DNA from 3 places in the Kitasatospora sp. NPDC057500 genome. Region 1 is predicted to be linked to each of the others. Evidence: riboswitches for the same ligand, from Rfam matches in the RefSeq annotation. Region 1 holds a riboswitch; each other region holds the start of a gene.
What was found. Region 1 has a riboswitch for cyclic di-AMP ahead of ACFU74_RS12945 (M23 family metallopeptidase). Riboswitches for the same ligand answer to the same signal wherever they lie in the genome.

Region 1 (10,327 bases):
AGGGTGACGACGGCGACCATCCCGGTGCCCATCCCGGTGTTCCGGTTCGGGTAGTCGACGCTGGTGCGTTCGGGGCTCAGCAGATAGGGGCGGCGCAGTTTCAGCGCCATCGCGGCGGGCAGCTCACTGGCCGGGTCGACCACGCTGTAGCGCTCGTGGGCCCAGTCGGGCAGGCCGTGGGAGGCGGAGAGCCGGAGCATGCCGCCGGGGTCGAGCAGGTAGAGCGCCGAGCCCTCGCCGGTGATCCAGCCGGGGCCCTCGGCGAGCACGGTGCCGAGCAGTTCGGCGGCGCTGGTGCAGCCGAGCAATAAGCGGACGCAGCGCATGGCACTGCGCGCGGTGGGGCTGCTGCGCGGGTCCACGGGACGGCCGGCCTCTCCGGTTCCTTATGGGGCAGTTAATTCTTAATACCTTATTTCTTAAGTGGGTGAAGCGTGGGGCGAACGGCGGGTCCCGGTGCACCGGGTTTCCCCGGTGTGCGAGCACCCCTGCCGGGTCCGGTACCCTTCTCCGTACGACGTCCCGCCGCACCGGCGGGGTCGTGCGGTACGGGGCTATAGCTCAGACGGTTAGAGCGCTTCCCTGATAAGGAAGAGGCCACAGGTTCAAGTCCTGTTAGCCCCACACCACCACGAAGGGCCCGGAGCATCCCGCTCCGGGCCCTTCGGCGTTCCCGCGTCCGGCTGCCGCGCCGCTCAGGGGCGGGGCCAGCCGCGCAGGCCCGCGGTCAGCACGGTGATCATGCGCTCCTGGGTCTCCCCGAGGTCCTCGGCGAGCTGGAAGGCGCCGCCGGTCGACAGCGCGGCGAAGCCGTGGGCCAGCGAGCGGAAGGTGCGGGCGGCGTGGATCGCCTCGGAGCCTTCGAGACCGTACTCGCGCAGCACCGCGACGATCACCCCGACCAGCCGGCCGGCCGCCGCGGCCAGGTCGGCGTCCGGCTGCGGCGCCTGCGGCAGGGCGCCGTAGCGGTGCGGGTGCTCGGTGGCGTACGCGTGGTAGGCGCGCAGGACGGCGGCGACCGCCGCGTCCCCGCCGCGGCCGAGCGCCGCTTCGGCCAGCCGGTCGGCCAGCTCCTCGGTGACCCGGACGGCCACCAGCCGGCGCAGTTCGGCCAGGCCGCCGCTGACGTGCTTGTACAGCGAGGGGGTGGCGACCCCGGCGCGGCCGGCCACGGCGGCCAGGGTGAGGGCCTCGGGGCCCTGCTCGTCGATGAGGGCGAGGGCGTGGCCGACGACCTGCTCGGGGGTCAGTCCGACTCGGGGCACAGCGGTTCTCCTGGGGGTGGGTGGGCGACGGCGTCCGGACCGCTCAGGCCAGGTCGGCGAGGAAGGACAGCAGGGCGTCGGCGGTGGCCCGCGGGTGGTCGGCCATCGGGTAGTGCCCGGCGCCCTCGATCATCACCTTGCGCGCGTTCAGCGCGGCGGCCTGCCGGTCGGCGACCAGCTCCGGCTTCCCGAAGTCGGGGTCCTTCGAGCCCATCACGACCAGCGCCGGGCAGCGCACCGCGGCGGTCCAGCCGACGGGCGACGAGTCGCCGCGCACATGGCCGCGGGTGGCGGTCTTCCGGCCCGGGGTGCGCATCGCGGCGACCAGCCCGGCCACGTACTCCTCGTGGTCGGCGGGCTTGGGCCCCGGGTAGGCCACCTTCCGGTGGTAGAGGCCCCAGAACGCGGGCGAGTGCACCACCAGCGCGCCCATCGCGCCGACCGCCAGCCGCTGGAGCGCGCCGGCCGGGACGTTCTCGACGAAGGCGTCCAGCAGGACGATGCCGGCCACCCGCCCGGGGGCGTCCCCGGCGGCCTTGACGACGCTGGCGCCGGTGTACGAGCTGCCCGCCAGCACGGCCCGGTCGATGCCCAGGTGGTCCAGCAGGGCGAGGACGTCGCCGGCGATCGCGGCGGGGGAGTAGTCGTCCCAGAGGATCGAGGACTCGCCGAAGCCGCGCAGGTCCATGGTGACCACCCGGCGGCCGGCGGCGGTCAGCAGCGGGCGCAGGTGGCGGTAGGCGGCCCGGCTGTCGAGCATCCCGGGGAGCAGGACGACCGGGGCGCCCTCGCCGTGCTCGGTGTCGTCGAAGGCGATCCGGCCGCCGGGCAGGTCGAGGTGGCGGGTGACGGGGGCGAGGGTGCCGTTCATGGGGAGCCTCCTGGGAGCGGGATCGTCGGCCGAGCGCCGATAGCCATAAAGCTAAGGCTAATAGCCTTAGCCGTCAAGCTATGGGCTCTGACAGCCAGTGGCCCGCCCGCCCGCGGAGGCTGGTCAGACCCCTTCCACCTTGAACGGGTCGTGCTCGGTCAGCAGCTTGTCCAGCCGCGCCTGGTCGACCCGGGTCACCAGCTCGGTGGTCTCCTGCCGGTCCCGGACCACCTTGGAGAGGGTGAACGTGGAGGTGATCGTGTAGAGCAGGCCGAGGGCGAGGAACGCCCGGGTCCACGGCTCCACCGGGAGGAAGGCGATCCCGACGCCGAGGGCGGTGCAGGAGAGGGCGAAGGACAGCACGGCCTGGATGTAGTACGCGGCCGTGGTGCGGGACTGCATCGGTGTGCTCATGGCGCCAGGATGGCCGCGCCGGGCCCGGCCGCACATGAGTAGCGGTACTCAAGTGAGGGGCCGTTCGTTGACGTCCTGACACGTTCGGTAGTGTCAGTTGTCATCAAACGTCCCAAAACGCCCATCGGGCCGCGTGGTGCCCGATCCGTATCCCGCCGTCACCAACGGATGGCTTGGAATCGGGGGGCTCTCGGATTAACGTTTGATAACGCAGCGCGGTCCGCAACGCCGTACCAGACGGCACCGTGCGCCGTCGCCTAATCCCGCCGGCCGGCCTCCGGGCAGGCCAGGGAGCCGGGGAACCACGTTCCTTGGGGTGAATCGGCCAGGCCCAGGCCCAGCCGTAGGAGACCTTCCTGCTCCGAACCCGTCAGCTAACCCGGTAGGCGCGAAGGAAGGAAAGGAGCGCGCCTCCGTGGCGTCGACGCACACCCCGGCACACCCGTCCGGTACCCAGCTGCTCGATCACCCGGCTCCGTTCACCGGGCAGGGCCCGTTCGGCGGCCCCGCCGACGAGACCGCCCCGCCGGCCGCCGAGACCAGCCGGCACCGGATGCCCCGTCAGGGCCGCGGCACCGCTCCGCTGCTCGGCGTCACCGCCGTCGCCGCCACCCTGGGCGCCACCGGCTTCGCCTCCGCCACCCCGGCCGCGGCGCCCGCCGTCGAGGCGCCCGACGAGCAGCCGGTCGCGCTCTCCGCCGACCCCGGCCTCGCCCTCGCCGCCCGCATCCAGCAGCAGGCCGACAGCCAGCGCACCGCGGCCGAGGAGAGCGCCCGCGTCCAGGCCGCCCAGGAGGCCGAGGCCAAGCGCGCCGCCCAGATCGCCCAGCAGGAGCAGGCCAAGCGCGCCGCCGAGGAGGCCGAGAAGGCCAAGCTCGCCGCCATCAAGCTCCCGGTGAAGGACTACCGGCTCTCCGCCCACTACGGCCAGAGCGCCCGCTACTGGGCGAAACTGCACACCGGCCTGGACTTCGCCGCCGACCAGGGCGAGCCCGTCTACGCGGTCGGCCAGGGCACCATCACCTCGGCGGGCTGGGCCGGCGCCTACGGCTACCGGATCGTCGAGACCCTGCCCGACGGCACCGAGATCTGGTACTGCCACCTCTCCTCGATCATCAAGGGCTCCGGAAAGGTCGTCCCCGGCCAGCAGATCGGCAAGGTCGGCGCGACCGGCAACGTCACCGGCGCCCACCTGCACGTCGAGGTCCGCCCCGGCGGCGGCGCCCCCGTCGACCCGGAGAGCTGGTTCGAGCAGCGCGGCGTCACCTTCTGACGCATCCGCCGGCACGACGAGGGGCCCCGGTCGACCGGCCGGGGCCCCCGCGCGTTCCTACTCCCCGTCCCCGACGGGCTCCAGCCCCGCCAGATAGGCGTCGATCTCCGCCTGCCCCGGCTCCGGCGCCAGCTCCGGGAACTCCTCCACCAGCAGCCGCGGCAGCCCCGGAACCGTCCACGCGCCGGCCAGCTCCAGCGCCGCCCGGACCGCGGCCTCCTCGAACGCCCCGAAGTCCCCGGCCAGCTCGTCCGGCATCGGCCGGCCCAGCGCCGTCAGCTCCGCCAGGTTCCGGTAGCTGCGCTCCATCAGCCCCTGCTCCAGCAGCCGCCGCGCCCCGTCGGTGGCCATCCCGACCGCCAGCGTCCGGGCCCCGCCGTCCCAGCCCCCGTCGTCCACCGGGTCCAGTGCTCCGTCCGCCTCCAGCGCCTCGAACGCCGCCGAGCGCTCCTGCGCCGGCAGCTCCCGGAACCCCTCCAGCCAGGCCCGCACCGCCGACTCGTCACCGGTGTCCACCCCGGCCGCGCGCAGCAGCAGCGTGTACAGCCGGGGCCAGGTCACCAGGTCCGCCCGGCGCAGCAGCCCGGCCGCCAGCTCGCCCTGCCACTCGGCCTCGGCGTGCAGCCGCTGCTGCCGCTTGGCGTTCAGCCGCTTCGCCGCCCGCTGGTGGTCGACCAGCAGCCGCACCGCCGCGCCGTACGCCAGCGGGTCCTGGCCCGGCTCCGGCTGGACGTACAGGTGGATGCGCTCGTACAGCAGGTGCTCCACCGCGGCGGAGGTCAGTTCGGGCCAGCCGTCGTGCATCCTGCCGCCGCCCAGCTCCAGCAGCGCCAGCACCGCGCGCAGCGGGGCCCCGGCGACCGGCTCGCGGCCCTCGGCCTCCGCCCAGGCGAGCAGTTCGGCGGCCTTGGTGCGCGGGGCGAGCCGCAGGTCTTCGTCTTCCATAACCACGAACCGTAACCGCTGGTCGGGGGTAGGGTCGGGAGCCATGGTTCCCGTCCGACTCACCGGGCCCCGGCTGGCCGTCCGGGAGTTCCACCACACCCCCGAGGACGTGGGCGCGCTGCACGCGGTGTTCGGCGATCCGGAGGCCACCCGCTACCTCGCCTTCGAGCCGCGCGACCACGAGGACTGCGCGGACCAGATCGCCCAGTACCTGGAGGAGGCGGAGAAGGAGGACCGGACCGTCTACCGGCTGGCCGTCACCCGCCTCGCCGACGCCGACGACCCGGCCCGCGCCGTCCCGATCGGCAACGCCGCGCTCGGCCTCGGCCCGCACCGCTCCGCCCACCTCGGCTACGCCCTGCGCCGCGACGTCTGGGGCCGGGGGTACGCGGGCGAGGTCGTCGCCCTGCTGCGGGACCTCGCCTTCGGCCCGCTCGGCCTGCACCGGCTGCAGGCCCGGGCGGACGTCGACAACGCCGCCTCGATCCGGGTGCTGACCAGGGCCGGCTTCCGGCTGGAGGGCCTGGTCCGGCACGACTACCGGCGCGGGGACGGCTGGCGCGACGCCTACCAGTACGCGCTGCTCGCCGACGACGGGCCGGCCGGGGGCGCCGGTCAGGGGGGATAACCCCACCCCCGGTTCGCCGGGGAGCCGGATGTCCGGCCCGGGCGCGCTTTGACAGGCTGGAGGAGTCAGCAGGACAGACCCCACGAGCCCCGAACCGCGACCGACCCGAGGGACCGAGACCGGCCATGAGCACCCACAGCATGCAGCGCAACGAGTTCGACGCGTACGACGGCCGCGAGTACGGCGAGCACCACGCCTCGGCCCGCCGCATCGAGGAGCCGCCGTACGCCTGGCGGGCCCCGTTCACCTCCTACTTCTACCGCGAGGTCGGCTACACGCTGACCGGCCTCCCGGTCGCGGTCGTCGGCTTCACCGTGGCCGTCGCGCTGTTCTGCCTCGGCCTCGGCACCTTCGTCACCGTGCTCGGCCTGCCCGTGCTGGCCGCGCTGACCACCTTCGCCCGCGGCTTCGGCGGGCTGGAGCGCGCCCGGGTGCGCGGCATGCTCGCCCTGGACGTGCCCGGTCCGGCGCCGGTCCGCGCCGTCCGGCCGGGCGCCTGGGGCGCGATCACCGCCCGCCTCGCGGACGCGGCCGGCTGGAAGGCCGTGCTGTACCAGGTGGTGATGTTCCCGTGGGCGATCCTCAGCATGACGCTGTCGCTGGTCTTCCTCTGCGTCGGCTGGACGCTGGCGCTCTACCCCGTCTACCACTGGGTGTTCCCGCGCTACGTCGACTGGCCGGGCTACCGGGTCTTCGACTTCACCGGCGACGACGGCGTCCGGCACGAGTACTACATCGAGTCGCCGCTGCAGATCGCCGGCGTCTGCCTGCTCGGGATGCTGTTCGTCTTCCTGACCCCGCAGCTGGTGCGCGGCCTGACCAACGTCAACCGCCTCGCCGCCCGCGGCCTGCTCGGCCGCTGAGCACCCGGCCCGGCCCCGGCCCCACCCCGGCCCCGGCCCCGGCCACCCGCCCGGCCGCCCCCGGGTGCGGGCCGCCGGGGCCCGTGGTCGGATGGCCGCGATGGCCGACCGAACCGCCCGCGCCCCGGCCGCGCCCCTGGTCACCTCCCGCCCGCTGGACGAGTACTGCGGCCTCTTCGGCCTCACCCGCGCCGGGATCGCCGCCCTGCCGGGCCCGCTGCTCGACTGCCCCGGCGGCGCCGCCGGGCTGGCCGCCGAGGCCCGCCCGCTCGGCTGCCGGGTCATCGCCGCCGACCCGGTGTACGCCCGGCCGCCCGAGGAGATCGCCGCCCGCGCGCTGGCCGCCCGGGCCGCGATGGCCGCCTCGATGGCGGCCCGACCCGACCTCTACCCGGCCCGCCGGCACCGCCGGCCCGAGCACTACCTGCGCGGCTGGGACCGGGCCCGCCGGCTCTTCGCGGCCGACCGCGCCGCCCACCCGGGGCAGTACGTCGCCGCCGCGCTGCCCCGGCTGCCCTTCGCGGACGGCACCTTCGCCCTCACCCTGAGCGGCTACCTGGTCTTCGCCTACCCCGAGCTGTTCGGGCCGGAGCGGCAGGTGGCCGCGCTGGCCGAACTGGTCCGGGTCACCGCCCCCGGCGGCGAGGTCAGGGTCCACCCGCTGTACGACGGCGAGGGCCGCCGCACCGCCGCCCTGGACGCCGTCCGGCACGTGCTCGGCGAGCGCCGGATCGCCAGCGAGGTCCGCGTGCTGCCGCCCGCCGACCGGGGCGGACGCGCCCAACGGGTCCTCGTCCTGCGCCGGGCGGGGCACCCCGGCGACGACCGCAGGCCCCGGTAATGACCGCAAGTGGGTTTCACCCCTATACTCGCCGCCATGACCGAGACGTTGATCAAGCCGGCCGTGGCCTCGGACGCCGACCGGCTCACCGCCCTGATCCAGGACTGCTCCGCCTACCGCGGCGACTACGCGCCGATGATCGCCGGCTACCGGGTGACGGCCGACTACCTCGCCCGGCACGAGGTCCACCTCGCCGTCCGCGCCGCCGACGACCGGCTGCTCGGCTTCTACTCGATGATCACCGACCCCGCCGAGCTCGACCTCATGTTCGTCGCCGACGCGGCGCAGGGCCTCGGCATCGGCCGCCGGCTGATCACCCACCTGCTCGACCGCGCCCGCGCCATCGGCGTCAGCGGCAGTGTCCGGGTGATCTCCCACCCGCCCGCCGAGGCCTTCTACCTGAGGATGGGCGCCGAGCGGATCGGCACCTTCCCGGCCCGCCCGCCGATCGGCTGGGACCGCCCCGAGCTCCGCTTCGCCCTCTAGGGCCGGTCCCCGGACGCGGTCTGCGGCTGCGGCTGCGGCTGCTCTTGCTCCTGCTCCCGTTCCCGTTCCCGCTTCCGGGCCGGCTCGCCGCCCTGCTGCTGCGGCAGGAACGCCGGGGTGTCCAGCCCCGAGAGGATCTTCTCCGCCAGCCAGCTCCGGTCGGAGCCGAACGGGATGCCGTCCGGCGCCATCAGCCGCCCCGCCACCGCGTCCCGCAGCCGCCGGGCCTCGTCGGCCGGCAGCCGGGACATCAGCCCGCGCGCCGCCAGCAGCGCGTGGTACTGCTCGAACCCGGAGCGCGGGTGCTCGATCGCCTCCAGCACGCTCGCGAGGTCGGCCAGCGCCGGATCGCCCTGCATCAGCGCCAGCGCCTGGATCCGCCGCCCCTCCGAGCCGTCCGCGAACAGCTCCCGCACCTGGGCCGCCGTCAGCGCCGACCGCCGGGCCGTCGACCGCACCTCGGCGACCACCCGCTCCGGCCCGGCCGTCCGGTCCGCCGCCGGCACCGAGCCGGGCAGGTCGTCCGCCTTCCCGGTGCTGGTGCCGATCAGGCCCAGGTGCTGCATCGCCCGCATCCGCAGGTCGTCCGCGCCCACCTTGTCGCCCTTGCGGTCCTGGTCCTGCCCGGCCAGGAAGAGGTCCAGCGCCTGGTCCGCGCCGGAGAGCACCCGGGGCAGCGCCAGCCGGGTCAGCAGCCAGCCCGACAGGAAGCCGAGCAGCAGGAAGTAGAGGACCAGCGCCGCCGCGAACGGCGCCGTGCCCGGACCCCCGCCCAGGGTCGGGGCGAGCGTGTCGCCGAGCTGGTCGAGCCGCTCGCCGAGCGAGCCGAGCTGGGTCAGCCCGACGCCGAGCAGCACCTTGGTGAGCCAGTCCGAGACCTGCTCCAGGTTGGTGTTCGGCGCGTACGAGCCGTGGGACTCACCGCCCCCGGCGCCGTCCTGGCCGCCGGAGCCGCCGCGCACCCGGGGCACCCCGAACAGGAACCCCAGGGCGCCGCCGACCAAGGTCGCCGCGCAGGCCACCACCAGTCCGCCGCCCAGCGCCTGCCAGGGGTGCGGCCGTCCCAGCGAGAACAGCACCAGCCCCAGCAGCCCCGCGCCCGGCAGCGCCCCGGCCGCCGCCCGCTGCGCCGTCCGCACCAGCGCCGCCGCGCCGCCGGCCCGACCTGTCGTCGCCATCGCCCACCACCCCCAGTGCCCGCGCCTCCGCCCCTGCGGAGCGCGCGCCGACTCTAGCGGGGATGCCCCGCCAGGCCTGCGGACACACCCGAACAATCCCGGTGACGGCCCCGGTGACGGCCCCGGAGGCGGCCCCGGCGACGGTCCCGGACGGCCCGGGAACGCAGACGACCCGCGGGCTGCTCCTCGGCTCGGCCCGCGAGGGGCCGGGCGCCGAGGCACCGGGGATGTACCGGTGAGCCCGCGGGCCGGGTGACTGCTTGGAATTTCGCCTGCCGGAGGCCTGGGGCCCCACCCTGCGCAGGCAGGGGCGGCTCTAGCGAGCAGCCACCTCACGCATCCTGATGGAACTCAATTCAGGATCACCTCCTTTCAGTGTGCCGCCACCATAGGCAGCCCGCCGGGCGGAGGGCAACGCATTTTTCAGGCCCGTTCCCGGGCCCCTCGCCACGTGATCAGGCGGGCGTGGCCTCGGACTTGAACTTCGAGTAGTCGATGACCTGGTCGGCGGGCGGGGCCTGGACGGTCAGCGGCTTGTCGATCTCGGTGAAGTCCATCTGGCCGCCGTCGTCGCCGGTCTTCTCGACCCGCAGCGGGTACGGGGTGCCCTCGGTGGCGACGTGCAGGACGACCTCGTCGCCGCTGCTGTTCTTCGACTTCACGCTGAAGGTCTTCGCGCCGTTGACGGTGCCGGCCGAGCCCTTGGTGAGGTCGGTGGACTTGCCGTCGTCCAGGAAGCTCTTGGTGAGCTCCTTGAGGTTGCAGGCGGTGGTGAGCTCCTTCATCTCCGGGTCGTCCTGGACGCCCGCGATGTAGCGGCCCTTGAGGAGCTCGGCGGCCTTGGCGCCCTCAGCGCCGCCGCCGGCGACGTTGGTGATGAACTCGGCGTCGGGCTTCAGGAAGACCTGCTTGCCGTCGCCCAGCAGCTCGAACTTGCCCATCCCCGGCATGGTGATGCCGCCCTTGCACTGACCCTTGGTGTCCAGCGCGAGGTCGATGGTCATCTTCTCGGCGCCGTTGCCGACGGAGCCCGCGACCTTGACCGAGCCGGCGCCGGCCAGGGCGTCCTTGGCCTTCTTCTGGATCTCTTCGGCGCTGAGCTTGGCGGTGTCCAGCTTCGTCGCGGAGGGCTTGTCGTCACCGCAGGCGGTGGCGCCGGCCGCGAGCAGCAGACAGATCGCGGCGGTACTGGCAAGGCGCTTCGACAGCATGAGTGCTTCCTAACCCGGCGCGACAGAGCGCGTCCGAACGGGTGACTTACCCGCTCAGTATGATCGAAGGATTATTTATCCGATCTTGACGCGCCGCGCTGTTACAGCTTCGTGCCAGGACCGTGCTGCACCCGCCGCCCGGACATGACGAAGGCCCGGAGGACGAATCCTCCGGGCCTTCGGCTACTGAGTAGCGGGGACAGGATTTGAACCTGCGACCTCTGGGTTATGAGCCCAGCGAGCTACCGAGCTGCTCCACCCCGCGTCGGTGAACACAACCATACGGGGAAGCCGCCCGAATGGGAAATCGGTTCCACGTCCGCCCCTGCGCACCGCCCGGCACCCCACCCGG
Region 2 (10,327 bases), on a different contig from region 1:
CGCCTTCGTGGCCGGCACCATGGTCTTCTCCGACACCTTCGGCAAGGCCATGCGGGACAACAACTCCAAGAGCTACTCCGACGTGTCGGTCCAGGTCGTCGACACCGCCGCCGGCGCCACCGCGACCGCCCGGGAGAAGAGCGAGAAGAGCCCGGTCACGCTGACCGACGCCACCGTCCAGCAGCTCTCCGCGCTGCCCGGCACCGCGAGTGCCCGGGGCGTGGTCAGCGGCTTCACCGGCGTCGCCGACCGGAGCGGCACCCTGATCGGCCAGCCGTGGACCGCCAAGGGCGCCAACTTCGCGCCCGGCCCGGACGGCAAGGACGCCCGCTACCCGATGGCCGAGGGGCAGGGCCCGAAGAACGGCAAGGAGATCGCCCTCGACCGGAAGACCGCCGACAAGGGCGGCTACAAGGTCGGCGACACCGTCCGGGTCGGCTCCAACGGCCCGGTCCTGGAAGCGAAGCTCACCGGCATCTTCACCACCGACGACCCGGTGGTGAACAGCGGCGGCACCCTCACCCTGTTCGACCGGGCGACCGCCCAGCAACTGCTCCTGGAGCCCGGCCGCTACAGCAGCATCGTGCTCGCCGCCAAGCCCGGCACCAGCCAGGACGCCCTGCTCGCCGAGGTCAACGGGAAGCTCCGCCCGGAGCAGCAGATCGAGGTCCGCACCGGCGCCGAGCTGAAGGCGGAGGACGAGCGGCTGATCACCAAGAGCAGCGAGAACATCCGCACCATGCTGCTCGCGTTCGCCGCGATCTCGCTCTTCGTCGGCATCTTCATCATCGCCAACACCTTCACCATGCTGGTCGCCCAGCGCACCAAGGAACTGGCGCTGCTCCGCGCGGTCGGTGCCAGCCGCAAGCAGGTGACCCGCTCGGTGCTGGTCGAGGCGTTCGCCATCGGCACCGTCTCGGCCGCGGCCGGTCTGGTCGCCGGCCTCGGAGTCGGCGCCGGGATGCAGTCCCTGATCGCCTCGCTGGACGACGGCATGCCCACCGGCCCGCTGGTCGTCAAGCCGGCGACCGTGGCGGTCACCCTGGTCGTCGGCATCCTGGTGACGGTGCTGTCCGCGCTGCTGCCGGCCGTCCGCGCCGCACGGATCGCCCCGGTCGCCGCGATGAGCAGCGGTGACCAGCCGGTCAGCCAGAAGTCCCTGGTGCTCCGGAACGCGATCGGCTCGGTGCTGGCCGCCGCCGGTATCGCCCTGATCCTCTTCGGCGCCTCGAAGGGCAACTCCGACGGCCGGATGCCGGTCGCGGCCGGCGCGCTGCTCGCCGTCCTGGGCGTCTTCGTCCTGCTGCCGCTGCTCTCCCGCCCGGTGATCGCCCTGGTCGGCCCGGTGCTCGGCCGGCTGTTCGGCACACCCGGCAAGCTGGCCCGGCAGAACGCGGTCCGCAACCCGCGCCGCACCGCCGCCACCGCCGCCGCGCTCACCATCGGCCTGACCCTGGTCAGCGGACTGACCGTGATCGGTGCCTCGGTCGCCGACGCCGTGGACCGCACGGTCACCAGCGCGATGAAGGCCGACTACCTGGTCTCCGCGGCCAACGGGATGAGCCTGTCCGACAAGGTTCCGGCCGAGATCGCCAAGGCCCCCGGAGTGACTGCCTCCTCGCCGCTGACCACCGTCTTCTGGGAGCTCAACGGCTCGGACCGGTCGATCACCGGCCTGAACGGGGACAGCCTCGACAAGCTGGTCTCGGTGACGATGAAGAGCGGCTCGATGGCCGCCGCGGCCCAGGGGCAGCTGCTGGTCGACGAGGACGTCGCGAAGAAGCTCGGCGTCACCACCGGCTCGACCGTCAACGTCACCTACGGCGACGAGAGCAAGGGCACGCTGACCGTCGGCGGCGTCTACGAGAAGGGCGGCCTGCTCGGCGGGGCGCTGCTGTCCAACGGCGAGATCGTCAAGCACGAGCCGCAGCCGTACCTGAACAACGTCCTGGTCAAGGGTGCCGACGGGGAGAGCGCCGCGCTCAAGAAGGCGCTCAAGGACGCCACCGGCGCCAACCCGGTGATCGAGGTCAAGTCGCGCCAGGACGTCCGGGACGACTTCAGCCAGACCATCACCTTCGCGCTCAACCTGATGTACGGCCTGCTGGCGATGTCCGTGATCGTCGCGATCCTCGGCGTCATCAACACCCTGGCGATGTCGGTCTTCGAGCGCAAGCGCGAGATCGGCATGCTGCGGGCGATCGGCCTGGACCGCTCCGGCATCAAGCGGATGGTCCGTCTGGAGTCCGTGGTGATCTCGGTGTTCGGCGCCGGCATCGGGGTGCTGCTCGGCGGCTTCATGGCCTGGGCGATCAACGGCACCCTGAAGTCCAGCCTGCAGGGCCTGACCACGGTGATCCCCTTCGGCCAGCTGCTGCTCTTCCTGGCCCTGGCCGGACTGGTCGGCCTGGTGGCCGCCTTCTGGCCCGCCCGCCGGGCCTCCAAGCTGGACATCCTGGCCAGCATCAAGACCGACTGACCCCGGTCCCGTCACTCGGAAGGCCCCTGCCGGAGGGTTCGGCAGGGGCCTTCTTCGTACTTCTGTACTCCGCCCGACTCGCACGGCCGGCTGAGCACCACGGAGGTCGTGGTCCGGCAGCACTGCCGGGCGGAGGGCCTCCGACTCATACCCCGGTGCTCCCACACCGGGGTCCGCAGTCGCTTACTTGCTGGCGAGCTCCTTGTCGGCGGCCGGCTTGGCGGCCTCGACGGCGGGCTTGGTGGGGGCCGTGACCTCCTGGATCGGCTGGTACGGGTTCTCCATCTGCGACAGGCCGACCATCTCGCGCTTCAGGAAGACGGCGAGGGTCCAGTCGGTGAAGACGCGGACCTTCCGGTTGAAGGTGGGGACCATGGCGCCGTGGTACAGGCGGTGGAACCACCAGGCCGGACGGCCCTTCAGCTTGTACTTGCCGAAGAGGATCGCGACACCCTTGTGCAGGCCGAGACCGGCGACCGCACCCAGGTTCTTGTGCTTGTACTCCTGCTGCGGGAAGCCGCGCATGCCGGAGATCACGTTGTCGCCGAGGACGGCGGCCTGGCGCACGGCGTGCTGCGCGTTCGGCGGGCACCAGGCGCCCTCGCCGGCGGCGAGGTCCGGCACCTGGGCGTTGTCGCCGGCGGCCCAGACGTAGTCGAAGCCCTGGACCTGGAGGGTCGGCGCGGTGTCGACGTGGCCGCGCGGGCCCAGCGGCAGGCCGAACCGGGCCAGCACCGGGTTCGGCTTCACGCCGGCCGTCCACACGATGGTGGAGGCGTCCATCTCCATGCCGTTCTTCAGCACGACGTGGCCGTCGACGCAGGAGTCCATCGAGGTCTCGATGTAGACCTCGATGTTGCGCTCTTCGAGCTTCTCCTTGGTCCACAGACCGAGGTCGGGGCCCATCTCCGGGAGGATCCGGTTGGCGGCCTCGACCACGACGAAGCGCATGTCGTCACGGCTGACGGTCTTGTAGATCTTGGAGGCGTCGCGCGCCATGTCCTCGATCTCGGCGATCGTCTCGACGCCGGCGAAGCCGCCGCCGATGATGACGAAGGTCAGCGCCTTGCGGCGGACCGCCTCGTCCGTGGTGGACTCGGCCTTGTCCAGCTGCGCCATGACGTGGTTGCGGAGGGCGATGGCCTCCTCCACGGTCTTCATGCCGATGCCGTTCTCGGCCAGACCCGGGATCGGGAAGGTACGGGAGACCGAACCGGTCGCGACGACCAGGTAGTCGAAGGGCAGCTCGTACGAGTCGCCCGCCGAGGGCTGGATCGTGGCGATCTTGCGCTCGTGGTCCACACCGGTGACCGCACCGGTGAGCACCTCCGCGTTCTTCAGCGCGGTGCGCAGGGGCGCGACGAGGTTGCGGGGCGCGACGTTGCCGCCGGCCGCCTCGGGGAGGAAGGGCAGGTACGTCATGTACGACCGCGGGTCCACGACCGTGACGGTCGCTTCGCCGTAGCGCATCTTCTTGAGGATGCGCATCGCGGCATACAGGCCGACGTAACCACCGCCGACAATGAGGATGCGAGGACGCTCCGTGGTGCTCATATCCGAAAGTATCCAGCACCGCTCGGAGCAGTCTTCGTGAGCCCGCTCACAAGCTTATGGACCCCTTCTGCTACACTGCGCGCCCCCGTTTCGAGCCCCCGCCCGACCCCCGACGGCCCCCGCGACCCCCGGCCGGGTGCGCCCACCGGGACGGCCCCGCTGAGCAGCAACGATCCATGAGGCAGCCCGGTTCCCGTACGGGATTTCGATTTTCAAACCTCCAGCGGCCCGGGACCTGCGATCCAGTGGCCGTCACGCCGAGCGAGCCTTCGGTCCCACATATCGGACGGAGCGGACCGCCCGGCGCGGCGAAAGGCTGGATCCTCATGTGAAGAAATTCACGAACATTCCCGCACGGCTCCCGGCGCGCCCCGGCCCCGGAGCCCCAGGGGGGCTTCCGGGGCCGGTCGGCAAGTCCCGCGCCGGCTCAGCGGGCGATGCTCCAGGCGATGCCGTCCAGGATGTCGTGCTCGCTGACGACCACCTCGGCGGCGCCCGTGCGCTCCATGATCTCCAGCAGCTCCAGCGCGCCGGCCGCGATCACGTCCACCCGGCCCGGGTGCATCGACGGGATCGCCGCCCGCTCCGCGTGGGTGGAGTGCAGCAGCCGGTCGGCGATCTCGGCGACCCGCTCGCGGGAGATCCGGGAGTGGTGGATCGCCTCCGAGTCGTAGCCGGGAAGGTCCTGGGCGATCGCCGAGACGGTGGTGACCGTGCCGGCCAGGCCGACCAGGGTGGCCGCGCCGGTCAGCGCCACGGCCTCCTCCGCCCGGTCCAGCTCCGCCCGCACGTGCGCCCTCGCCTCGGCGATCTGCGCGTCCGACGGCAGCTCGGCGCCGTCGAAGTGCCGCTCGGTCAGCCGGACGCAGCCGATGTCCACCGAGCGCGCCGCCCGGACGTCCTCGGCGCCGAGCACGAACTCGGTCGAGCCTCCGCCCAGGTCGAAGACCAGGTAGGGGGACGGGAACTGACCGCCGGTGAGCTCCTTGGTGGCGCCGACGAAGGACAGGTGCGCCTCCTCCTCGCCGCTGACCACCTCGGGCTCGACGCCCAGCGCCGCCCGCACGCCGTCGACGTACTCGGCACTGTTCTCGGCGTCCCGGGAGGCGCTGGTGGCGACGAAGCGGATCCGCTCCGGGCCCACCCCGAAGCCGGAGATCACCTCGGCGTACTCCCGGCAGGCGGCGAAGGTGCGCTCCAGCGCGTCCGGGTGCAGCCGGCCGGTGCGGTCCACGCCCTGGCCCAGCCGGTTGATGATCATCCGCCGGTCGAGGTCGGTGACCGCCCCGGTCTCCGGGTCGAGGTCGGCGACCAGCAGCCGGATCGAATTGGTCCCGCAGTCGATCGCGGCCACCCGGGTGGTGCTCATGCGTCGGCCTCCCCCGCCTCGTCCGCCTCCTGCGCGGCCCGCTTGGCGGCGCGGTCGGCGGCCTTCTGCTCCTTGGCCGCGATCACGGCCGCGTGGTCCTGCTCCTTGGCCCGGTTGCGGGCCACCCGCTCGCCGGCGGCCGCGACCTCGGCGGCGGAGACGCACGGGCCCTTGGCCCACCAGTCCTCCAGCATGCCGAGCGCCTCGTCGCCGAGCGGGTTGACGCCCTCGCCGGCCGCCAGCGAGTGGCCGACCAGCACGTGCAGGCACTTGACCCGGTCCGGCATGCCGCCGGCGCTCGGGAAGCCCTCCAGCACCTCGATGGCGTCCCGGCGGGCGATGTAGTCCTCGTGCGCCTTCTGGTACGCCGCGGCCAGCTCCGGGTCCTCGGCGAGCCGGGCGCTCTGGTCCTTCATCACGCCGTCCGCCTCCAGGGTGCCGATCAGCGAGGCGGCCTTGGGGCAGGTCAGGTAGTACAGCGTCGGGAACGGCGTGCCGTCCGGCAGCCGGGGGGCCGTCTCCACGACGTCCGGGTTGCCGCACGGGCAGCGGTGGGCCACGCCGCGCAGGCCGCGCGGGACCCGGCCGAGCTGTGCGGCGATCGCCGCGACGTCCTCGTCGGAGACGGTGGGGTGGTTCTCAGTGGTCATGGGAGGAGCTGTCTCCAGCGGGGGCGGGGGCGGGTGGTGAGGGTGGGGCGGACTGCCCCGGGGCGGCGGGGGCCGCGGGAGCGGCGGCGGCGTCCACGGAGTCCCAGACGCTGGCGTACCAGGGCCGGGCCGCCTTGGCCGGACCGGCCGCCGGGCCCGCCGCGGGCGGCGGAGCGCCCAGCGAGGACTTGGCCGCGCCCTGGGCCGCCGGGTCCACCGCGATGTACGGGGTCTCCCCCGGCATCGCGTAGTGCAGCCGGGTGCGGGCCTGCGCCTTGACGTACTCCGGGTCCTGCCAGCGGGCCTTCTCCCGGCGCAGCTGCTCGACCTGCTGCCGGGCGTGCTCGGCCCGGGCGCGCTGCGCCGAGATCTCCGAGCGCTGGGAGACGAACTGGCGCGTCGGATAGGCCAGGATCGCCACCAGCGAGCAGAGGACCAGCACGAGGACGGTCGCCCGGCTCGTGAACCGGGGCCGGGCCGCCAAGCCCGGGATCCTCCAGCCTGCCATCTCCGGTGTCCCCTCCTGCTCCTGGTCCGCTCCTGGTCGCGACGGTGCCCCGCCGTCCACCCTACGGGGTGAACGGCGGGGCACCGGTCAGGCGTGCGCTACCGGGCGTCCCGGCGATACCGGCCGGGCGCCGTCCGGGTCGGGCTCAGCCCTCGTACTTGAACCGCGGGAAGGCGCCGCGGCCGGCGTACTCGGCGGCGTCGTCGAGGATCTCCTCGATGCGCAGCAGCTGGTTGTACTTGGCGACGCGCTCGGAGCGGGCCGGGGCGCCGGTCTTGATCTGGCCGCAGTTGGTGGCGACGGCGAGGTCGGCGATGGTGACGTCCTCGGTCTCGCCGGAGCGGTGCGACATCATGCAGCGGTAGCCGTTGCGCTGGGCCAGCTCGACGGCGTCCAGGGTCTCGGTGAGCGAGCCGATCTGGTTGACCTTCACCAGCAGCGCGTTGGCGGTGCCGGTCTCGATGCCGCGGGCCAGGCGGGCCGGGTTGGTGACGAACAGGTCGTCGCCGACCAGCTGGACCTTGTCGCCCAGCTTGTCGGTCATGGCCTTCCAGCCGTCCCAGTCCGACTCGTCCAGCGGGTCCTCGATGGAGACCAGCGGGTAGGCGGCGACCAGGCCGGCGTAGTACTCGATCAGCTCGGCGGAGGTGAGCGCCTTGCCCTCGAACTGGTAGGCGCCGTCCTCGTAGAACTCGGAGGAGGCGACGTCCAGGGCGAGCGCGACGTCCTTGCCCGGCACGTAGCCGGCCTTCTGGATGGCCTCGACGATGAGGTCCAGGGCCTCGCGGTTGGAGTCCAGGTTCGGGGCGAAGCCGCCCTCGTCGCCCAGGCCGGTCGACAGACCGCGCTCCTTCAGCACGCCCTTGAGGGTGTGGTAGACCTCGACGCCCCAGCGGACGGCCTCGGAGAAGGACTCCGCGCCGATCGGGGCGATCATGAACTCCTGGATGTCGACGTTGGAGTCCGCGTGCGAGCCGCCGTTGAGGATGTTCATCATCGGGACCGGCAGGACGTGCGCGTTCGGGCCGCCCAGGTAGCGGAACAGCGGCAGGTCGCTGGCCTCGGAGGCGGCGTGCGCGACGGCCAGCGAGACGCCCAGGATGGCGTTGGCGCCGAGCGAGGACTTGTCCGGGGTGGCGTCCAGGTCCAGCATGGCCTGGTCGATCAGGCGCTGCTCGGTGGCGTCGTAGCCGACCAGCTCCGGGCCGATCTGCTCGATGACGGCCAGGACGGCCTTCTCCACGCCCTTGCCGAAGTAGCGGTTCTTGTCACCGTCGCGGAGCTCCAGCGCCTCGAAGGCACCGGTGGAGGCACCCGACGGGACGGCGGCACGGCCGGTGCTGCCGTCGTCGAGGCCGACCTCGACCTCGACCGTGGGGTTGCCGCGCGAGTCGAGAATCTCACGGGCGACGACGACATCGATGGACGGCACGAGGCATCTCCTAGCGGAAGCAGGTTCGGCTGACGGTGGGGTGCAGTCGGCCGGACGATTGCGGAGTCGTTACGACCAGAGCCTAACCGCACGGACTGTCCGGGCCACGTCGACCTCGGCTCCGTCTCAGCGTGTGGCCTCGCTACTCACCGGTAGTTCACCTGGTTGCCCGGCCGGAGACGTCCGGATGCGGACGGAGGGGGCCCGGTCGGCCCCCTCCGTCCGTCCGGTCGGACCGGTCGTCAGCCGAGCGTCAGGACCTGGCCCGGGACGATCAGGTTCGGGTCGGCGCCGACGGTGGCGCGGTTGCCGTCGTACAGCGCCTGCCAGCCACCGGGGACGCCCTGGGCGGCGGCGATCCCGCCGAGCGTGTCACCGGAGCGGACGGTGTAGCCCTGGCCGGCCGGCTGCTGCTGCTGCTGCGCGGCGGGGGCCTGGGCGGCCGGCTGGCCGGCGTACTGCTGGTAGACGCTCTGGTGGCTGGTCCAGTACCAGGCACCGTTGTTCTGGTACCAGTACACCTTGGCGTCGGCGTCCCAGCCGGCCTTGCCGGAGAAGGCCGGCGACTGCTGCTGCTGCGGCTGCGGGGCCTGCTGCTTGGGCGCGGCGTGCTTCGGCGCGTACTGCTGGGCCTGCGGCTTGGCGGTCTGCTGCTCGGCCTGCGTCTTGGGGGCGGCGTGCTTCGGCGCGGCGGCCTTCGGGGCCTCCTGCTGCGGCTTGGCCTCCTGGGCGGCCTGCGGGACCTGCGGCTTCGGGGCGGCCGGCTTGGCGGGCGTCGAGGTGTCGACCGCCGCCGGGGCGCCGCCCTTGGTCAGGCCGGCCTTCTTGGAGCAGACCGGCCAGGCACCCGGGCCCTGCGAGGCGAGGACCTTCTCGGCGACCGATATCTGCTGGGCCTTCGAGGCCTGGTTGGCCTGCGGTGCGTAGGCGGTGCCGCCGAACGCCTTCCAGGTGCTGGCGGTGAACTGGAGGCCGCCGTAGAAGCCGTTGCCGGTGTTGATGCTCCAGTTGCCGCCGCTCTCGCACTGGGCGACCGCGTCCCAGGTGGACACCGGGGCGGCGGAGGCGCCGGTGGCGCTCAGGATCGGCATGGCCAGTCCGACGCCGGCGACACCGGCGACGGCGATGGCCTTCTCGGCCTGGGTACGGCGACGGTGACGACCGGTTCCAACGAGCAGCATGAAGAGGTCCCTCTCCGCACGCCTGCGAGGTGAGCTGTCGGGTTCGGACCGGGAGGTGGCCCGGCCGCGCGGAGGCGGCTTCACCCCTAGCCGTGGGAGACGGCGCAAAACCTGGGTCCCCCGCCCCTGCCCAGGGTTCTGGTCGGTTTCCCGTGGCGCGGCGGGCAGGACTCGGCGTTCCGCGTACGGGGCCCGCAGCTGCGGGCTCCACGGAGAGTAGACAGATCTTCAGAGCAATCACAAGCTCATATCGCCGATATCACATGGACATCACGTCATGTGATGGATCGCCTACCAACCGGGGTGGTATGTCCGGATTGAGGATGGTTCAGACCCCGCGAATCCGGGCAACCCAGAGTGCCCGTCAGCCTGTTGTGCGGATCCGTCAGCCTGCGGACCCGTTCTCCGGAGCCTCGCCGCCGGGCGCTTTCTCCGGTGTGAATTCCACCGGAAGTTCACGGAGTCCACGCATGATCAGACCACCGCGCCAGCGCAGGTCCCCGGGGTCCGCGGCGAGCCGCAGGTCCGGCAGCCGGGTCAGCAGGGTGGCCAGCGCGGCCCGCCCCTCCAGCCGCGCCAGCGGCGCGCCGATGCAGTAGTGGATGCCGTGCCCGAACCCCAGGTGCGGGTTGTCCGTCCGGGCCAGGTCCAGGGTGTTCTCGTCGGCGAACCGCGCCGGGTCCCGGTCCGCCGCCGCGAGCACCACCAGCACCGGGTCGCCGACCGGGATCTCCACCCCGCCGATGGTCAGCGGGCTGGTCGCGAACCGCCAGGTGGCCAGCTCCACCGGGCCGTCGTAGCGCAGCAGTTCCTCGATCCCGGTCTCCAGCAGCGCGCTCTCGCCGCGCCCGACGGAGTCCTGGAGCAGGGCGCGCTGGCCCGGGTCGCGCAGCAGCGCGTACACGCCGTTGCCGATCAGGTTGACCGTCGTCTCGAAGCCGGCGAAGAGGAGGATGAAGGCCATCGCCGCGGCCTCGTTCTCGGTCAGGTGCTCGCCGTGGTCGCTCGCCCGGATCAGCCCCGAGATCAGGTCGTCGCCGAGGTCCGCCCGCTTGCGGTGGATCAGCTCCGCCAGGTAGGCGCGCATCCGCTTCACCGCGCGCCCCACCCCGCCGCGCCGGCCGCCGCCGTGCCGGATCATCATCCCGGCCCAG
Region 3 (10,327 bases), on a different contig from region 1:
CCGGTCCTCGGCCACGACGTGCAGGTCCCGCTCGCCAACGGCGAGAAGGTCGGATACGCGGCGCTCGACTACGCCGCCAGCTCCCCGGCGCTCCAGCGGGTCTGGGACGACGTCGCCGCCTACGCCCCCTACTACGGCAGCGTGCACCGCGGCGCCGGCTACCTGTCGCAGCTCTCCACCGACCTGTTCGAGCAGAGCCGCCGCACCGTCACCGAGTTCCTCGACCTGCGCGAGGGCGACCAGGTGGTCTTCACCCGCGCCACCACCGACTCGCTCAACCTGCTGGCCGGCGCCCTCCCGGCCGGGACCCAGGTGTTCGCCTTCGAGACCGAGCACCACGCCTCGCTGCTGCCCTGGGCGCACGCCGGCCTGCCCGTCACCTACCTGCGCGCCCCCCGCTCGCACGCCGAGGCGGTCGCCGCCTTCGACGCCGCGCTGGCCGGCGCGCCCGAGGGCCCGAAGCTGCTCTGCGTCACCGGCGCCTCCAACGTCACCGGCGAGCTGTGGCCGGTCGCCGAGCTGACCCGCACCGCGCACCGCCACGGCGCCCGGGTGGTGCTGGACGCCGCACAGCTGGCCCCGCACCACCGGGTCTCGGTGCGCGAACTCGACGTCGACTGGATCGCCTTCTCCGGCCACAAGCTCTACGCGCCCTTCGGCGCCGGGGTGCTGGCCGGCCGGGCCGACTGGCTGGACGAGGCCGAGCCGTACCTGGCCGGCGGCGGCGCCACCCGCACGGTGGCCCGGGAGACCGACGGCTCGGTGGCCGTGCAGTGGCACACCGGCCCGGCCCGGCACGAGGCAGGCTCGCCCAACGTCATCGGCGCCTACGCGATCGCCTCGGCCTGCCGGGCGCTCACCGAGGCCGGGTTCGACGCGCTGGAGGCGCGCGAGCGGGCGCTGGTCGCGCGGCTGAAGGAGGGGCTGGCGCAGATCCCGGAGGTCCGGGTGCTGAACCTGTTCGGCGCCGACTCGGACCGGGTGGGCGTGCTCTCCTTCGTGGTCCGGGGCTGGAACAGCTCGCACTTCTCGGCCGCACTGTCCGCCGAGTACGGCATCGGGGTCCGCGACGGCCTGTTCTGTGCCCACCCGCTGGTGCGCACCCTGCTCGGCGACGAGGAGGCGGCGCCCTCGGAGTGCGGCGCGCCGGAGCCCTCGCTGCCCGGCGAGCGCAGCCTGAACGCGATCCGGGTGAGCTTCGGCGCGGGCACCCCGGACGAGCACGTGGAGCGGTTCCTGACCGCCGTCCGCGAGCTGGTCACGGACGGCGCGGCCTGGACCTACCGCAACGAGGGCGGCCGCTGCGTCGCGGACACCCGCCGCGAGGGCTGAGCGGACCGCTCGGCGGTGCTACTCGTCGAGGCCGATCGCGAACGCGGCCTCCAGGTCGTGCTGGGAGTAGGTGCGGAAGGCGATCTGGGTCTCGGTGTGGGCCACGCCCGGGACCTTGTTGAGCCGGCCGGGGATCACCTCGGCGAGGTCGTCGTGCCGGGCCACCCGCACCATCGCGACCAGGTCGTAGCCGCCGGTCACCGAGTAGACCTCGCTGACGCCCTCGATGGCGGCGATCGCCTCGGCGATCTCCGGGATGCGGTCGACGCTGGTCTTGATCAGGACGATGGCGGTGATCACGGTGGCGTACTCCTTTGTGAGGTGCCGCCAGGGTATCGGGCGTCGGGGGCACCGTCGCGGGGGCGGGTGGTCCGCGGACGGCGCCCGATGAGGGTGCAGGCGTAGAGGAAGCCGGCCGCGAAGCCGATCACGTGCACCAGGTACGCCACACCGGGCCCGGCGGAGTGCACCGACCACCACTGCAGGACGAACCAGAGCCCCAGCACCAGCCAGGCCGGGAAGCGCAGCGGCAGGAAGAGCAGCAGCGGCACGAGCGTGGTGACCCTGGCCCGCGGGTGGAAGCGCAGATAGGCGCCGAGCGCGGCGGAGATCGCCCCGGAGGCGCCGATCAGCACCCGGGTCGAGTCCGCCGAGTGCGCCTCGGCCAGTGCGAAGCCGTAGGTGGCCAGCGTCCCGGACGCCAGGTAGAAGAGGAGGAACCGGGAGCGCCCCAGCCGCCGCTCCACGGTCGGCCCGAAGACGTGCAGGAAGAGCAGGTTGCCGAGCAGGTGCAGCCAGCCGGCGTGCAGGAAGAGCGCGCTGAGCACCGAGAGCGCCGGGTGCTTGCCGGGGGTGGGCGCGGCCGGGCAGCCGGGCACCGGGTCGGGGGCCTCGGCGAGCTGGCCGGCGGTCAGGGGGCGTCCGGTCAGCAGTTCGACGGGGACGGCGCCCCAGCGCTGCTCGTAGCGCTGCTCCGCGCAGACCCGGCCCTGGCCGCGGCCGTAGAGCGGGTTGAGCCCGGCGGCCGGTCCCAGCAGGAAGACCGCGGTGTTGATCGCGATCAGCGCGTAGCAGACGGCCGGGGCGGTGCCGGCCGGCCGGCCGTGGCGCGCGCCGGGGTGGGCGGGGAGGACCGGGATCGCCATGGGCCCCAGCATCCCTCCGGCGCCGTGCGGGCACCGCGCGGTTACGGCAGGTGGGCTACCGGCGGGGGCCGGTCGGCCGGTGGCCGCGAAGGTTGCCCCAGGCAATAGGCTTGGGCCGGGCATTCCCACCTCCCGCCGCCGACGCCGGGGCTCCGGGGGGAGCGCCTGAGCCCGTTCAGGGACCACCCGAGAGGACCCCCGATGACCGTCCCCGCCCTGACCGCCGAGACGCGCTGGCGCTGCACGCTCTGCGGCAACCTGACCCGCTTCGACGTGACCCGGACCGCCCGGGTCACCGAGTTCCTCCACTTCGACCTGGCCGGCGAGTCGAAGGTCGAGGAGACCCAGGTGCTCAGCGAGACCGTCGAGTCGGTGCGCTGCCGCTGGTGCAACGCGGTCGACCAGGTCGAGCTGGTGGCCCGCCCCGGCGCGGCCGACGGCGCCGAGGCCCCCGAGCAGGCCTGACCGCCTGATCCGTGCGGCGGGCGGTGCAGGGCGTGGCCGGTCGCCGCACGGGACAATACAGAGGGAACGCACGGAGTGTGACGGGGGTGGCGGCCGGGGCCGTACCCCGCTGGACCAGGATCGGAGCCGAGGACGTGGTGGACGCAGCGAAGGAGCCCGGCGGCCCGCAGGGGCGGCAGCCCGCTGTGGACGCGCAGGCGCCGGACGTGGCAGGGGCCGCCCCCTCCGGCACCGGGGCCCCGGCCGAGTCGGCCGCCGGCGAGGAGTCCGGCGGCGGTGACGATCCGGCGGCAGCCGTCGACGGCGCGGTGCGGGACGGCGGGGACGCCGGAGGCGTCGGAGCGGGCGACGCCGAGACGCTGGACCGGCCGCTGCCCGAGGGCGTGCGCCGGCGCGTGGTGGGCCTCGCCTCCGACGCACTGGGCGGGCTGCCGCTCGCGGAACTGCCCCAGTCGCTGCGCCAGTACGCCAAGTTCACCCCCGCGCGCCGGGCCAAGTACGCGGCGACCGCGCTGGCGGCGGCCCTGGAGGCGGAGCCGGCCTTCCGCTCGCGGATAGCGGAGCGGCTGCGGCTGGGCCAGCCGGACCTGGTCAGGGCGCTGGAGTCGGGCACCGTGCCGGGCGCGGCCGACCCGATGGACGTGGCGGCGGCGGCCTACCTGGTGCGCTCCGCCGGGTGGAGCCGGCTGGTGGCCGAGGCCGGCGAGGAGGCCGAGCGGGCGGGCGCCGAGGGCGCGGCGGCCGAGGCGGCCCGGCTGGTGGAGAAGTTGCAGGCCGAGCTGGCCGAGCTGCGCTCCGCGGCGCGCTCCGACCTGGAGCGCCAGCGGGCCGAGTCGGAGGACGTCCGGCGCGAGGCGGACTCGCTGCGCCGCAGACTGCGGTCGCTGGAGAGCGACACCCGCCGGGCGCAGGCGGAGACCCGCAAGGTGGCCGCCGAGCTGGAGTCGGTCAGGGCGCAGGCGGCGGCCGAGCGGAGTGCGGCGGAGAGCGAGGCGCGCCGGCTGCGGCACCGGGTCACGGAGCTGGAGAACGCCGTCGAGCAGAACCGCCGGTCGGCCCGCGAGGGGCGCAGCGTCGAGGACATGCGGCTGCGGCTGCTGCTGGACACCGTGCTGCAGTCGGCCCAGGGGTTGCAGCGGGAGCTGGCGCTGCCGGTGTCCCAGATCCGTCCGGCGGACCTGGTGGAGGCGGTGGTGCCGGGCGCGGCCTCGCCGCACGACGTGGCGCGGCGCGGTCTGGCCGAGGACGATCCGGCGCTGCTGGACCAGTTGCTGGCGATCCCCCAGGTCCATCTGGTGGTGGACGGCTACAACGTGACCAAGACGGGCTATCCGACGCTGCCGCTGGAGCAGCAGCGGATCCGGCTGCTGGGCGGGCTGGCGATGCTGGCGCAGCGCACCCAGGCGGAGGTCACCTGTGTGTTCGACGGCCAGGACCTGGACGTGCCGGTGATCATGGCGCCGCCGCGCGGGGTGCGGGTGCGGTTCAGCCGGACCGGGGAGACGGCGGACGAGTTGATCCGCCGGCTGGTGCGGGCCGAGCCGCAGGGGCGCCCGGTGGTGGTGGTCTCCACCGACCGGGAGGTCGCGGAGGGCGTGCGGAAGGCCGGCGCGCGCCCCGTAGCATCGGTGCTGCTGCTGAACCGGCTGGCCCGGCCGTAACCGCTTCCGGGTGCGGGCCGGTCGGTATGACGGCTGGTCAGCGCCCGGATTGCGGTGTTGTGCGAGTTTTGTGAAGTCAGATGGGCGGTTCGGGTTCACGCGATCGGGGGAGTGGCGCGAAGCGTGGATCTTCACTAGTGTCTGGCGTCAAACCTATTTTCCGGATTCTCACCCGTTCGGGTGAGGCCATTGGAAGAAGGAGCCGGTCCCTTGGCCTCCCACCGCCGTCCCAAGCAGCCGAGCCGCGCGCGGGTCTCCGTGCTCACCGCTGCCGCTGCGACCGCGGTCGCCCTCTCCGCCCAGGTCGCCGCACACGCCGCGCCCAGCCCGTCGCCGAAGAAGGACGACGTGAAGGCGCAGATCGACCAGTTGCAGGAGGAGGCCGAGCAGGCCACCGAGAAGTACAACGGCGCCAAGGAGCGCGCGGACCAGCTGCGCAAGCAGGCGGACCAGCTCCAGGACCAGGTCGCACGCGGCCAGGAGCAGATGACCCAGCTTCAGGCCGGGCTGGCCGAGGTGGCGGGGGAGCAGTACCGCACCGGCGGCATCGACCCGTCCGTCCAGCTGATGCTGACCTCCGACCCGTCCGGCTACCTGGACAAGGCCTCCAGCGTGCAGCAGGCCAGCTCCAGCCAGGCCGAAGCGCTCAAGGGGCTCCAGGACCAGCAGCGCCGGCTCGACCAGCAGAAGGCCGAGGCCGCCGCCGTCCTGGCCTCGCTGGACAGCACCACCAAGGACCTGAACCAGTCCAAGGCCGAGGTCAACAAGAAGCTCAAGGAGGCCCAGGACCTGCTGAACTCGCTCAGCGCCTCCGAGCGGGCCGCCCTGAAGGCGCAGGAGCAGCAGGCCGAGCGTGCCTCGCGCGGCTCCGAGCGCACCGACCTGGGCAGCCTGCCGCAGGCGAGCGGCAAGGCGGGCTCCGCGGTCTCCCTGGCGATGAGCAAGACGGGCTCGCCGTACGTCTGGGGCGCCACCGGCCCGAGCGGCTTCGACTGCTCCGGCCTGATGGTCTGGGCGTACGGGAAGGCCGGCGTCTCGTTGCCGCGCACCTCGCAGGCGCAGGGCAACTACGGCACCCGGGTGCCGTCGATCGCCGAGGCCCAGCCGGGCGACCTGGTCATCTACCGCGACGACCGCAGCCACGTCGGCATGTACATCGGCAACGGCATGGTGGTGCACGCGCCGCGCACCGGTGACGTGGTGAAGGTGATGAAGGCCGACGCCATGAAGATCAACACCATCCGCCGGGTCTGACGGACCGGCACGACACGCCCGGGGGCCCGTCGGGGCCCCTGTGATCAGCGCCACCTCCGAACCGGGGGTGGCGCGGCGCGTTTCGGGTGGGTGTTCGACCGTCTGACGGAGAATGATCAGCCGGTCGTGGGGGCGTGATTACACTCGGTCATATTCACAAAAGAACTTGGGTATTCTTCCGGCTTTTTTCTGACAAGGATTTGAACGGATCACGGATCTGTTACTAGGGTCGTGCTTCGAACCACGCACAGTCGATCACCCAGCCTGGGTGGCGGCGGGGTTCGCCGCCGAGTTCGCGAAGCAGCGGGACGGGGCCTTCGGGTCGCCCGTCCGAGTGAGGGCCCAGCAGTCGGGGGTCCGCTGTGGAGCGGAGCCGGGGAACCACGTTCCTCCGGGGTGAATCGGCGCCAGGCCGGCCGCGGGAGCGGCGGGTGAGGCGTCGTAGGGCACGCTTCCGCCCGAACCCGTCAGCTCACCCGGTAGGCGGATGAGGAAGAAGGAGTCCGCCTTCGTGGCGTCCCATCGTCGTCCCAAGCCCGCCGGCCGCACCCGTGTCTCGATCCTGACCGGTGTCGCCGCCGCTGCCGTTGCCCTGTCCGCGCAGTCCGGCGCCCACGCCGACCCGACGCCGACCAAGGACCAGGTCAAGGAGCAGGTCGACCAGCTCAACGAGCAGGCCGAGGTCGCCACCGAGAAGTACAACGGCGCCCAGGCCAAGCAGCAGGAGCTGCAGAAGCAGGTCGCCGAGCTGCAGGACAAGGTGGCCCGCCAGCAGGCCGTGGTGACGGAGGCCCAGGGCGGCCTCGCCGAGATCGCCGGCGAGCAGTACCGCACGGGCGGCATCTCGCAGACCGTCCAGCTGATGCTCTCCGCCAGCCCGGACAACTTCCTCAACCAGGCCGACGCCCTGAACCAGGCCGGCTCGACCCAGTCCGGCGCGCTGAAGGAGCTCCAGGAGCAGCAGCGCAGGCTCGACCAGGACCGTACCGAGACCCAGGCCAAGCTCGCCGAGCTGGAGTCCACCACCCAGCAGCTGAAGAGCTCCAAGGAGGACGTCCAGGGCAAGCTGCAGAAGGCCCAGGACCTGCTCAACACGCTCACCGAGCAGGAGCGCCAGGCCCTCCGCGCGGCCGAGGAGAAGGCCGCCGCCGAGGCGAAGGCGAAGGCGGAGGCCGCCAAGGCCGAGGCCGCGAAGGCCGCCAAGGAGAAGGCCGAGGCCGAGCGCGCCTCCCGCGACACCAACCGGACCAACCTGAACGCGCCGTCGGCCGGTTCCTCGGCCCCCGCGGCGTCCTCCGCCCCGTCGGCCCCGGCCGCCAAGCCGGCCGCGCCCGCCGCCCCGGCCGCGCCCGCCGCCAACGGCTCGCGCGCCGCCGCCGCGATCGCCGCCGCCGAGAGCAAGCTCGGCTCCCCGTACGTGTACGGCGCCACCGGCCCGAACTCGTTCGACTGCTCGGGCCTCACCGGCTGGGCGTACGCCCAGGCCGGCGTGTCGCTGCCGCGGACCTCGCAGGCGCAGGCCACCGCCGGCACCCAGATCGGCTCGGACATCTCCAAGGCCCAGCCCGGCGATCTGGTGATCTTCTACGGCGACCGCCACCACGTGGGCATCTACGTCGGCGGCGGCCAGGTCATCCACGCCCCGAAGCCGGGCGCGTCGGTCCGCTACGAGGCGGCGTCCAACATGCCGGTCAACACCATCGTGCGCCTCTGACCGCCGGTCGGCAGGCTTCGTCGGGCCCGGTCTCCCCGTGCGGGGAGGCCGGGCCCGCGGCTTTTCCGGGCCCGCCGGGACGCTCGGTCCGCGAACCGATCTGACGTCCGATAAGTGTCTGAATATTCGGGTTCGGAGGGGTTTGGATTCGGTTGCCCGGACTCGCTAACGTCTGCCACCGGACGCCCGCTTCGACAGCCGCCCGCCCCGGTGCGGCGGCGGGCCGGGCCCAGGATCGGAGCCGACGTCGCATGGCCGTGCACCGCCGTTCCCCGCTGTCAGGTGCGCAGGTGCTCGCCCGGGCGCTGGTGCTCACCGCGGCGGCCACCACCGCGTTGGGCGTGGCGACCGGCGGCAGCGCCCGGGCCGTCCCCGGCGCGCCGGACGCCCCGGCCGACCGCAAGGACGTCAAGGCGCAGGTGGAGCAGCTCTACGACGAGGCCGAGCAGGCCTCCGAGCGGTTCAACGCCGCCCAGGAGGCCCAGCAGCGGCTCCAGCACGAGACCGGCACGCTCCAGGAGCAGATCGCCGTCGGCCAGGACGAGTTCAACCGGCTGCGCGGCGACCTCGCCACGGTGGCCGGCGCCGAGTACCGCGGCGGCGGGATGACCAGGACCGTCCAGCTGATGCTCGCCACCGACCCGGCGGGCTACCTCTCCCGGGCCCGCGCCCTCGACCAGACGGCCGAGCGGCAGAACGAGACCCTGCACGAGCTGCTGGGCCGTCAGCGGGCGCTCGACCAGCGCCGGGCCGAGACCACCGCCAAGCTCGCCGAACTGGAGCAGACCCGCAAGGCGCTGGCCGAGAGCAAGCAGCAGATCCAGCAGCGGCTCGCCAAGGCCCAGCGGCTGCTCAACAGCCTCGGCACCGCCGAGCGAGCCCGGCTCGCCGCCCAGGACGCCCACGACGCGGAGCAGCGCGCCACCCGGGGCAAGGACCGGCTGGACCTCGGCGACACCCCGCCCGCCTCCGAACGCGGCGCCGCCGCGCTGGCCGCCGCGGTGCGGATGGTCGGCGCGCCCTATGTGTACGGATCCGCCGGGCCCAAGGCGTTCGACTGCTCCGGTCTGATGTACTGGAGCTGGCGGCAGGCCGGAGTGACCCTGCCGCGCACCTCGCAGGCCCAGGCGTACGCCGGGCGGCGGGTCAGCCTCTCCGAAGCGCGGCCGGGGGACCTGGTGATCTTCTACCGGGACATGCACCACGTCGGGATGTACGCCGGCGGCGGGGTGATCGTGCACGCCCCGTACCCGGGGGCCAAGGTCCGCTACGAGAGCGTCACCACGATGCCCGTCTCGGGGGTGATCCGGCTCTGAGCCGCCCGGATCCCGCCGCCGACCGCGGGCCGTCCCGGCGCACCGCCCTGCTGCTCGCGGCCGGCGGGCTCGCCCAGCTGTCGCTGCCCGGGGCCGCCCCGGCGCCGACCGCCGCCGCGGCCCCGGACGAGCACGCCGACGTCCTGGCCCTGCTCGACGCGCGGGCCCGGGCGCTGACCGCCGGGCCGCCAGCGCTGCCGCTGCGTGCCGGGTACCGCAACCTGCTGCTGGGGCCGGTGGACCGGGCCGGGCGGTGCGCCGCCACCGCCGAGCTGACCGTGGAGGTGACGGGCTACGACCGGTGGCCGGTCGTCCATCCGCGCCGGCTGGCGCTGGCCCGCTCCGCCGCCGGCTGGCGGGTCGAACACGAGGAGGGCGCGGACGGACCGCCGCCGCCGTGGGACCTCGGCACCGTCCGGGCCGAGGACGGCGCGCGCTGCCTGGTGCTGGGGATGGACGCCGGGGGCATACCCGCCCCCACCGGGCTCGCGGTCGTCGGCGACCGGGCGGTGGCGGCCGTCGAGGCCCTCTGGGGCACCGCCTGGGCCGGCCGGCTGCTGCTCGAAGTGCCCGCCACGGGGGAGCAGTTCACCCGGCTGCTGGCGGACGGGCAGGCCGGCTGGTCCGGCATGGCGGCGGTCACGGTGGCCGCGCCCGGGGCGCCGCTGAACGCCCCGGCCGACCGGGTCCTGGTCAACCCGGAGACCTACGCGGGCCTGAGCGACTTCGGCCGCCAGGTGGTGGTCACCCACGAGGCGGTGCACGTGGCGACCCGGGCCGACACCCGCGCCTGGACGCCGCTCTGGCTCTCCGAGGGCGCCGCCGACTGGACCGGCTACCGCGACGCGAACCGGCCGGCCCGCCGGATCGCCCCGGAACTGGCCCGGGACGTCGCCGCCGGGCGGCTGCCCGCCGCACTGCCCGAGGACGCCGCCTTCGCGGCCGGCGGGGAGGGCCTCGCCCAGGTCTACGAGCAGGCCTGGCTGGCCTGCGACCTGATCGCCCGCCGGTACGGGCCGCAGCGGCTGGTGGCGCTCTACCGGGCGGTCGGCGCGGCGGCCCCGGGCGCGGACCGGCAGGCCTGGCTGGACGGGCTGCTGCGGGACCGGCTCGGCCTCGGCCTGGCCGAGTTCACCCGCCTCTGGCAGGCCGAGGTCCGGGCACTCGCCCAGTCCTAGGGCCGGTTCCAGGGCCGGTTCCAGGGCAGGCCCAGGACAGTCCTAGGGCCGGGCCGAGGGCCGGGCGCCCTGGCGGCGGTCGCCGGGCGAGGTCCGCGGCCGGTCGATGCCGTCCAGCAGGTCCTGCTCGTACGCGATGCCGGGGCGCACCGAGAACGCGGCCGCCGGGACCGGCTCGGGGCGGGCCAGCACCACGGTCTCCGGGAGCCGCTCGGCGCGCCGGGTGGAGCGCCAGAGCCGCACGCAGGACAGCACGGTGGCG

Region 2: another riboswitch for cyclic di-AMP. It lies ahead of ACFU74_RS26015 (transglycosylase family protein); the one in region 1 lies ahead of ACFU74_RS12945 (M23 family metallopeptidase).
Region 3: another riboswitch for cyclic di-AMP. It lies ahead of ACFU74_RS25770 (NlpC/P60 family protein); the one in region 1 lies ahead of ACFU74_RS12945 (M23 family metallopeptidase).

The regions. Positions count from the first base shown of each region.
Region 1 is NZ_JBHVER010000045.1:15,907-26,233, forward strand. It holds gene ACFU74_RS12920 (SpoIIE family protein phosphatase) at 1-362, opposite strand, end outside; tRNA gene ACFU74_RS12925 (tRNA-Ile) at 551-624, shown strand; gene ACFU74_RS12930 (TetR/AcrR family transcriptional regulator) at 696-1,265, opposite strand; gene ACFU74_RS12935 (alpha/beta fold hydrolase) at 1,309-2,136, opposite strand; gene ACFU74_RS12940 (YiaA/YiaB family inner membrane protein) at 2,260-2,550, opposite strand; cyclic di-AMP (ydaO/yuaA leader) riboswitch at 2,795-2,953, shown strand; gene ACFU74_RS12945 (M23 family metallopeptidase) at 2,966-3,823, shown strand; gene ACFU74_RS12950 (hypothetical protein) at 3,881-4,768, opposite strand; gene ACFU74_RS12955 (GNAT family N-acetyltransferase) at 4,812-5,396, shown strand; gene ACFU74_RS12960 (sensor domain-containing protein) at 5,522-6,259, shown strand; gene ACFU74_RS12965 (class I SAM-dependent methyltransferase) at 6,360-7,100, shown strand; gene ACFU74_RS12970 (GNAT family N-acetyltransferase) at 7,137-7,586, shown strand; gene ACFU74_RS12975 (hypothetical protein) at 7,583-8,764, opposite strand; gene ACFU74_RS12980 (hypothetical protein) at 9,220-9,975, opposite strand; tRNA gene ACFU74_RS12985 (tRNA-Met) at 10,167-10,240, opposite strand.
Region 2 is NZ_JBHVER010000144.1:2,482-12,808, forward strand. It holds gene ACFU74_RS25985 (ABC transporter permease) at 1-2,479, shown strand, start outside; gene ACFU74_RS25990 (NAD(P)/FAD-dependent oxidoreductase) at 2,663-4,033, opposite strand; gene ACFU74_RS25995 (exopolyphosphatase) at 4,461-5,402, opposite strand; gene ACFU74_RS26000 (DUF501 domain-containing protein) at 5,399-6,052, opposite strand; gene ACFU74_RS26005 (septum formation initiator family protein) at 6,042-6,536, opposite strand; gene eno (phosphopyruvate hydratase) at 6,706-7,992, opposite strand; gene ACFU74_RS26015 (transglycosylase family protein) at 8,235-9,173, opposite strand; cyclic di-AMP (ydaO/yuaA leader) riboswitch at 9,179-9,327, opposite strand; gene ACFU74_RS26020 (cytochrome P450) at 9,559-10,327, opposite strand, start outside.
Region 3 is NZ_JBHVER010000141.1:8,721-19,047, forward strand. It holds gene ACFU74_RS25740 (aminotransferase class V-fold PLP-dependent enzyme) at 1-1,332, shown strand, start outside; gene ACFU74_RS25745 (Lrp/AsnC ligand binding domain-containing protein) at 1,351-1,632, opposite strand; gene ACFU74_RS25750 (rhomboid family intramembrane serine protease) at 1,629-2,477, opposite strand; gene ACFU74_RS25755 (hypothetical protein) at 2,679-2,942, shown strand; gene ACFU74_RS25760 (NYN domain-containing protein) at 3,251-4,603, shown strand; gene ACFU74_RS25765 (NlpC/P60 family protein) at 4,814-5,857, shown strand; cyclic di-AMP (ydaO/yuaA leader) riboswitch at 6,206-6,358, shown strand; gene ACFU74_RS25770 (NlpC/P60 family protein) at 6,369-7,571, shown strand; gene ACFU74_RS25775 (NlpC/P60 family protein) at 7,823-8,887, shown strand; gene ACFU74_RS25780 (hypothetical protein) at 9,124-10,065, shown strand; gene ACFU74_RS25785 (glycosyltransferase 87 family protein) at 10,108-10,327, opposite strand, start outside.